2 regions of the Enterobacter cloacae complex sp. 394I7 genome follow, and region 1 is predicted to be linked to the other one. Evidence: predicted binding sites of a transcription regulator. Region 1 holds the regulator's gene; the other holds the start of a gene.
What was found. Region 1 encodes sigma-54, which starts transcription at its own class of promoters, with help from an activator protein. Its sites were predicted from a motif close to GTTGGCACANNTTTCGCTNT; they were not measured.

Region 2: the regulator sigma-54 is predicted to act here: its motif matches at 3,042-3,061, upstream of hypA (hydrogenase maturation nickel metallochaperone HypA).

The regions. Positions count from the first base shown of each region.
Region 1 is NZ_JBXWCR010000008.1:83,376-87,511, reverse strand. Features, by position in the region: gene kdsC (3-deoxy-manno-octulosonate-8-phosphatase KdsC) at 1-124, shown strand, start outside; gene lptC (LPS export ABC transporter periplasmic protein LptC) at 121-696, shown strand; gene lptA (lipopolysaccharide ABC transporter substrate-binding protein LptA) at 665-1,219, shown strand; gene lptB (LPS export ABC transporter ATP-binding protein) at 1,226-1,951, shown strand; gene rpoN (RNA polymerase factor sigma-54) at 1,999-3,432, shown strand; gene hpf (ribosome hibernation promoting factor) at 3,455-3,742, shown strand; gene ptsN (PTS IIA-like nitrogen regulatory protein PtsN) at 3,825-4,136, shown strand, end outside.
Region 2 is NZ_JBXWCR010000002.1:387,375-391,510, forward strand. Features, by position in the region: gene hypE (hydrogenase expression/formation protein HypE) at 1-412, opposite strand, end outside; gene hypD (hydrogenase formation protein HypD) at 409-1,530, opposite strand; gene AC2FAP_RS12910 (HypC/HybG/HupF family hydrogenase formation chaperone) at 1,534-1,806, opposite strand; gene hypB (hydrogenase nickel incorporation protein HypB) at 1,797-2,660, opposite strand; gene hypA (hydrogenase maturation nickel metallochaperone HypA) at 2,664-3,014, opposite strand; gene hycA (formate hydrogenlyase regulator HycA) at 3,225-3,689, shown strand; gene AC2FAP_RS12930 (4Fe-4S dicluster domain-containing protein) at 3,760-4,136, shown strand, end outside.

The DNA.
Region 1 (4,136 bases):
GCTGATCCCGCGTGCTGACTATGTCACCCATATTAACGGTGGCCGTGGTGCCGTACGTGAAGTCTGCGATCTGCTTTTGCTGGCGCAGGGCAAGCTTGATGAGGCCAAAGGGCAATCGATATGAGTAAAACCAGACGTTGGGTTATCATTCTGCTTTCGCTTGTCGCACTGGTATTGATTGGCGTGAACCTTGCCGATCGCGACGATACGCAGACGGAAGTGGTCAATACGAGCGAGCCAACCTATAAAAGCGATCACAGTGACACCGTGGTCTACAGCCCGGAAGGTGCGCTGAACTATCGCCTGATTGCCCAGCATGTTGAATATTTTTCAGATGACGGTATTTCGTGGTTTACCCAGCCCGTCATGACCACGTTTGATAAAGACAAAGTGCCGACGTGGTCGATTAAATCTGACCGGGCAAAACTGACGAATGACCGTATGCTTTATCTGTATGGCCACGTTGAAGTCAACGCCCTGACCGCTGACTCACAACTGCGCAAAATCACGACGGATAATGCACAGATCAACCTCGTGACCCAGGACGTGACGTCGCAGGATCTGGTCACACTGTATGGCACAACATTTAATTCCAGCGGTTTAAGAATGCGCGGGAACTTACGCAGCAAAAACGCCGAGCTGATTGAAAAGGTTAGAACCTCCTATGAAATTCAAAACAAACAAACTCAGCCTTAAAGTAATTATCGCCAGTGCGATGCTGGCGACCAGTCTTCCCGCGCTTGCTGTAACGGGCGATACTGACCAGCCTATCCATATCGAGTCCGACACGCAGTCGCTTGATATGCAAGGCAATGTCGTTACCTTTACCGGTAACGTCGTCATGACCCAGGGCACCATCAAAATCAACGCCGACAAAGTGGTCGTTACCCGTCCCGGTGGCGAGCAAGGCAAAGAGATCATTGATGGCTATGGCAACCCGGCAACCTTCTACCAGATGCAGGATAACGGCAAACCCGTGAAAGGCCGCGCCACGCATATGCACTATGAGCTGGCGAAGGACCTGGTCATCCTGACCGGTAACGCTTATCTGGAACAGCTGGACAGCAACATCACCGGCGACCAGATCACCTATCTGGTGAAAGAGCAAAAAATGCAGGCCTCCAGCGAGAAAGGCAAACGCGTAACCACCGTGCTGGTTCCGTCGCAGCTGCAGGACAAAGGTAAGGGTCAGGCCCCGGCACAGAAGAAGAGTAACTAATTCGTTATGGCAACATTAACTGCAAAAAATCTCGCGAAGGCCTATAAGGGCCGCCGTGTCGTAGAAGATGTCAGTCTGACCGTCAACTCCGGCGAAATTGTAGGCCTGCTTGGCCCTAACGGTGCGGGCAAGACCACAACCTTCTACATGGTCGTTGGCATTGTGTCGCGCGATGCGGGCAACATCGTCATTGATGATGAAGATATCAGTCTTCTGCCGCTGCATGCGCGTGCGCGTCGCGGTATCGGCTATCTGCCGCAGGAAGCCTCCATTTTCCGCCGCCTGAGCGTCTTTGATAACCTGATGGCCGTCCTGCAAATTCGTGACGATCTGACCAGCGAACAGCGTCAGGACCGGGCTAACGAGCTGATGGAAGAGTTCCATATCGAACATCTGCGCGACAGCCTCGGTCAGGCGCTGTCCGGCGGTGAACGCCGTCGCGTTGAGATTGCGCGTGCGCTGGCTGCAAACCCGAAATTTATCCTTCTGGATGAACCGTTTGCAGGCGTTGACCCCATCTCCGTTATCGACATTAAACGTATCATTGAGCATCTGCGCGACAGCGGGCTTGGCGTACTGATCACTGACCATAACGTCCGTGAAACGCTGGCCGTGTGCGAACGCGCATACATCGTGAGCCAGGGCAATCTGATCGCCCACGGTACGCCGCAGCAGATCCTCGAAGATGATCATGTTAAGCGTGTCTACCTTGGGGAAGACTTCAGACTCTGATAGGGTAGAGGTAATGTAACGCCGAACCGGAGAAAAATGCTCTGAACATGAAGCAAGGTTTGCAATTACGGCTCAGCCAACAACTGGCGATGACGCCGCAGCTACAGCAGGCGATTCGCCTGTTGCAACTGTCCACCTTAGAACTCCAGCAGGAGCTCCAGCAAGCGCTGGATAGCAATCCGTTGCTGGAGCAAGCCGATCTTCATGAAGAGGTAGATACCCAGCAGTCGCAGGATACTGAAGCACTCGACACCGCCGATGCGCTCGAACAAAAAGAGATGCCGGACGAGCTTCCGCTGGATGCCAGCTGGGATGAAATCTACACCGCCGGAACCCCTTCCGGTACGCGTGCAGACTACCAGGACGATGAGCTACCGGTTTATCAGGGTGAAACTACCCAGTCACTGCAGGATTACCTGATGTGGCAGGTGGAACTTACCCCCTTCTCCGATACCGACCGCGCGATCGCGACATCCATTGTCGATGCCGTGGATGACACCGGTTATCTGACCGTCACGCTGGACGAAATTCTGGAAAGCATGGGTGACGAAGAGATTGAACTCGAGGAGATAGAAGCCGTTCTGAAGCGCATTCAGCGTTTCGATCCGGTTGGGGTGGCCGCAAAAGATCTGCGCGACTGCCTGCTTATCCAACTTTCTCAGTTCAGCAAAGAGACGCCATGGCTTGATGAAGCCCGCTTGATCATCAGCGACCATCTGGATCTTCTGGCCAACCACGATTTCCGCAGCCTGATGCGCGTCACGCGCCTGAAAGAAGAGGTGCTGAAAGAGGCGGTCAATCTGATTCAGTCCCTCGATCCGCGCCCCGGTCAGTCCATTCAGACCAGCGAACCCGAGTACGTCATCCCGGATGTGCTGGTCAGAAAACACAATGACCGCTGGGTCGTTGAACTGAACTCAGACAGCATCCCTCGCCTGCAAATCAACCAGCAGTATGCCTCCATGTGCACCAGCGTGCGTAACGACTCCGATAATCAATACATTCGTAGCAATTTGCAGGAAGCGCGATGGTTGATCAAAAGTCTGGAGAGCCGAAATGATACGCTGCTCCGCGTAAGCCGCTGTATTGTCGAACAGCAGCAGGCGTTCTTTGAGCAGGGCGAAGAGTATATGAAACCGATGGTGCTGGCGGATATCGCCCAGGCCGTCGAGATGCATGAATCAACCATTTCCCGCGTGACCACGCAGAAGTATCTGCACAGTCCACGCGGTATTTTTGAGCTTAAGTATTTCTTCTCCAGCCATGTGAATACCGAGGGCGGCGGTGAAGCGTCGTCAACGGCCATTCGCGCCCTGGTGAAGAAGTTGATCGCCGCGGAGAACCCCGCGAAGCCACTGAGCGACAGTAAGTTAACCACCATACTGTCCGACCAGGGTATTATGGTGGCACGCCGAACTGTTGCGAAGTATCGAGAGTCTTTATCCATTCCGCCGTCTAACCAGCGTAAACAGCTGGTCTGACACAACCGATAAGGAAGACACTATGCAGCTCAATATCACAGGACATAACGTCGAGATTACTGAGGCTTTACGTGATTTTGTGAATGCTAAATTCGCGAAACTCGAGCAGTATTTCGAAAGGATCAACCAGGTCTATGTTGTATTGAAAGTGGAGAAAGTGACTCATATCTCGGATGCGACCCTGCATGTCAACGGGGGTGAGCTCCATGCCAGTGCGGAAGGGCAAGACATGTACGCTGCTATCGACGGCTTGATTGATAAGCTTGCACGACAGCTCAATAAACATAAAGACAAACTGAAACAACACTAATTGTCCGGGCAGTTAACGGGTGCAGGAAGGCCTGTTGTGAAACACAACAGGCCGTTTGTACAGTTAGCGCTTAGGTGAAATTATGATGAACAACGATTCCGCTCTTCAACTGAGCAATGTCCTTAACCAGGAATGTACGCGCAGTGCTGTTCACTGCCAGAGCAAAAAACGTGCGCTGGAGATCATCAGTGAACTGGCCGCAAAACAGCTGGGCCTGCCGCCGCAGGTCGTGTTCGAGGCGATCCTGACCCGTGAAAAAATGGGCAGTACCGGCATCGGCAACGGCATCGCGATCCCGCACGGCAAACTGGAAGAGGACACCCTGCGTGCCGTCGGTGTGTTTGTGCAGCTGGAGACGCCTATCGCCTTCGATGCCATCGATAATCAGCCCGTC
Region 2 (4,136 bases), on a different contig from region 1:
CACGCTGGACCACTTTGGTGTCGCCGGTGACGATGGCGATACCCGCCTCGCGTGCCGTGTGCGCCATGCTGCTGACGATCGCAGAGAGCGTCTCCATCGGCAGCCCCTCTTCAAGGATAAAGCCGCAGGAGAGAAAGCGCGGAACAGCGCCGCTGACGGCCACGTCGTTTGCCGTGCCGCAGACCGCGAGCTTGCCGATATCACCGCCCGGGAAGAACAGCGGGTCAATCACGTAGCTGTCGGTGGAAAAGGCCAGCCTGTCGCCCTGCGCGGTCAGGGTGGAGAGGTCAATGCGGGCCTGATCCTCCTGCTCCGCCAGCCAGGGGTTATCAAACGCGTCCATAAACAGACGGTTAATCAGCTGCTGCATCGCCAGGCCGCCGCTGCCGTGTGCCATTTCAACCGTATTCATGCTTCAGACTCCTGATTGCGATACTGATACCACGCGGCACACGCCCCTTCGGAAGAGACCATCAGCGCGCCAAAAGCCGTTTGCGGGTTACAGGTGTTGCCAAATAACGGGCAGTGATGGGGTTTGCATTTGCCGGTGAGCACTTCGCCACAGCGGGCCCGCGGATCGTCACACACCTGTTGCGGCTGCGGGCGGAAGTGGGCTTCGGCGTCGAACGACCGGTAGGCTGGCGTCAGGCGCACGCCGGACTCTGCAATCAGCCCCAGTCCACGCCATTCGCTGTCGCCCTCGACGCTAAATACCTCGGCTATCGCCTGCTGGGCCACCACATTTCCACTGTCGGGGACGACACGGCGGTACTGATTTTCTACTGCACTCTGGGCTGCTATTTTCTGCTCAACCAGCATGGTCACGCTTTGCAGTAGATCAAGAGGTTCGAAACCAGCCACCACTAAAGGCCGTTCGAACTGTTCAGCGATAAAGCCGTAGGCCGCCGTCCCGATAACCATGCTGACATGGCCCGGCGCCAGAAAAGCGTCAATTCCGTTGTCCGGCTCTTCAAGCAGGCTGCGTAACGTCGGGATGAGCGTAATGTGCTGGCAAAAAAAGAAAAAGTTATCAATGTCGCGGGCTTTGGCCTGCTGCAGCGTGATGGCCGTGGCGGGCATAGTGGTTTCAAAACCAAGCCCGAAAAAGACGACCTTGCGACCGGGGTTATGGGTGGCCAGCGTCAGGGCGTCCATCGGCGAGTACACGATCCTGATATCCGCGCCCTGGGCTTTTGCCTGCAGCAGCGAGCCGTTTTTGCCCGGCACGCGCATCGCATCGCCAAAGGTACAGAAAATCACGTCAGGCTGGTGGGCTATCTCAAGGCAGGCGTCGATGCGTCCCATCGGCAGGACGCACACCGGGCAGCCGGGGCCATGGATAAACTCGATGTTTTCCGGCAGAAGCTGGTCGAGGCCAAATTTAAAGATGGCATGCGTGTGCCCGCCGCAGACTTCCATAATACGCAGCGGCTTTTCGGCGGTATAGCTCAGCCGTGCCGCCCGTGTTTTCAGATGTTCAATCAGCTGCATCACCTGCTCAGGCGCGCGATATTCATCAACGTAGCGCATGGTTTACCGCTCCTCGCCGTACAGCAATGCCCCGACGTCCGGCTCCACGCCGAACATATTCTGAAGGGCATCGAGCGTGTCGCGGGCCTCCGCTTCGTTGATGATGCTCATGGCAAACCCCACGTGCACCAGCACCCACTGACCGAGGCGTGAGGCGCCGGTTTCGTCGGTGCTGCCGACAAGCGTCAGGTCGACGTCGCGCAATATGCCACACACCTCAACGCGGGCCTGATTCCCGTCAATGGCGTGAATTTGTCCGGGGACGCCTATGCACATCGTTCGCTCTCCAGCCAGTTCAGCCAGGCGTCCATCCCGTCGCCGCGGGTGGCGGATACCAGCATGATGTCAATCTCCGGGTTCACTTCACGGGCATAGGCCATGCATTTATCCACGTCGAAATTCAGGTACGGCAGCAGGTCAACTTTGTTCAGCAACATCAGCGAAGCGGCGGCAAACATATGCGGATATTTAAGCGGCTTGTCTTCACCTTCGGTCACCGAGAGCACCGCGACCTTATGTCGCTCACCGAGATCGAAGCTGGCCGGACAGACCAGGTTGCCCACGTTCTCAATAAACAGGATGCCGTTGTCCGCCAGCGGCAAGCGAGGCGTGGCGTCGGCAATCATTTGTGCATCCAGATGGCAGCCTTTACCCGTATTAACCTGAATGGCGGGCGTGCCGGTTTCGCGTATACGCGCGGCGTCGTTCACCGTCTGCTGATCGCCTTCGATCACCGCACAGGAGATGCGTCCGTTCAGGCGGTAGAGCGTTTGTGTCAGCAGCGTGGTTTTGCCGGAGCCGGGGCTGGAGACCAGGTTCAGGACCAGCTGTTTACGCGTGGCAAAGCGGGCGCGGTTGCGTGCTGCAATCTGGTTGTTTTTATCCAGAACGTTGATTTCCACCTCCAGCATCTGACGCTGGCTGAGCCCCGGCGCGTGGGTACCGGCGACGCCATGCCCGTAATGCAGGTCGCCCGCAGCGGAGTGTCGGGGGGCGAAGGTGATACCGGTTAATGCCGCTGCAGGACGAGGGGCAGGTGAAAAGGGTGCGGAGCGAAACGCGGCGTGAGGACGGTGTTCATCCCCTTCTATATACAGGTTGCCTTCAGCGCAACCGCAGGTACTACACATATTTTACTCCTTCTCGATTTCGAGACGTTGGATCTGCATGCCGTCATCCGCCACGATGCGAAGCTCGCTGCTCTGGCACTGCGGACAGCGCTGAACCTTCGATGAAAGCAGAGTGACGTATTGCTGACACTGCGCGCACCAGCACTCCGCCTGCTGTTCTTCAATATGAAGTTCACAGCCTTCCGCCAGCGTGCCGCGGCACACCAGCTCAAAGCAGAAGGTCAGGGCGCTGGTTTCAACGCAGGAAAAGGCCCCGACCTGTAGCCAGACGCCGGTGACGCGTTTCGCATTGTTTGCCCGCGCCTGCTGTTCAATTAACTCGACGGCCCGCTGGCAGAGGGTGATTTCGTGCATGACGCCTCCTCAATGAATTGCCCCGATAATGCAATAACGGTGCCAGCTTGATTTTTGTTAAGGCGTGACGATGTCAATGCTGTCGAAATGACACGTCGACACGACGCGATTGACACGCTTCTTTTGATTAAAATGGTTAAAAATCAATGTATTAAAAACTGGCATGGAATCTGCTTAACAGCCGCTATCTCCATTAACCGGATACCTTTTATGACTATTTGGGAAATTAGCGAAAAAGCGGATTACATTGCGCAGCGCCATCAGCAGTTACAGGAGCAGTGGCACCTTTACTGCAACTCTCTGGTTCAGGGCATCACCCTGTCAAAAGCCCGTCTTCACCACGCCATGAGCTGTGCAGCGCAGGGGGATATGCGCTTTGTGCTCTTCGGCCATTTCACGATAAACGTCACCCTGGCAGACACCTTCAACAGCCACACCATCGAGTACTACGTCGAAACAAAAGAAGGTGAAAAACAGTGTATTGCGAAGGCGCAGCTGATGGCCGACGGGATGGTCGATGGTCACGTCAGTAACCGCGATCGCCAGCAGGTGCTGGAGCACTATCTGGAAAAAATTGCGCCGGTTTATAACGGCCTGTATGCCGCTGTTGAACACGATCTCCCGGTCAACCTGAAACAGCTGATGGATGGAAATACCTCAGCGAACGTGGCCTGACCATTGCGTGTCGAGAAGTGTCGACAAGACAGTTTTTCGTCAAAAATGACTATCACCAGAGGATGACCCGGTGAACCGTTTTGTAATTGCTGACTCGACGGTCTGTATTGGCTGTCGAACCTGTGAGGCGGCCTGTTCGGAAACGCACCGTCAGCACGGGCTACAGTCCATGCCGCGCCTGCGCGTCATGCGTAATGAAAAAGAGTCTGCGCCGCAGCTCTGCCACCACTGTGAAGATGCCCCCTGCGCGGGAGTCTGTCCTGTTAATGCCATCACCCGTGTCGAGGGGGCGGTTCAGCTGAATGAAAGTCTGTGCGTGAGCTGCAAACTGTGCGGCATTGCCTGTCCGTTCGGCGCGATTGAATTTTCCGGCAGCCGTCCGCTGCATATCCCGGCGAATGCCAACTCCCCGAAAGCGCCGCCAGCGCCACCTGCGCCAGCGAAAGT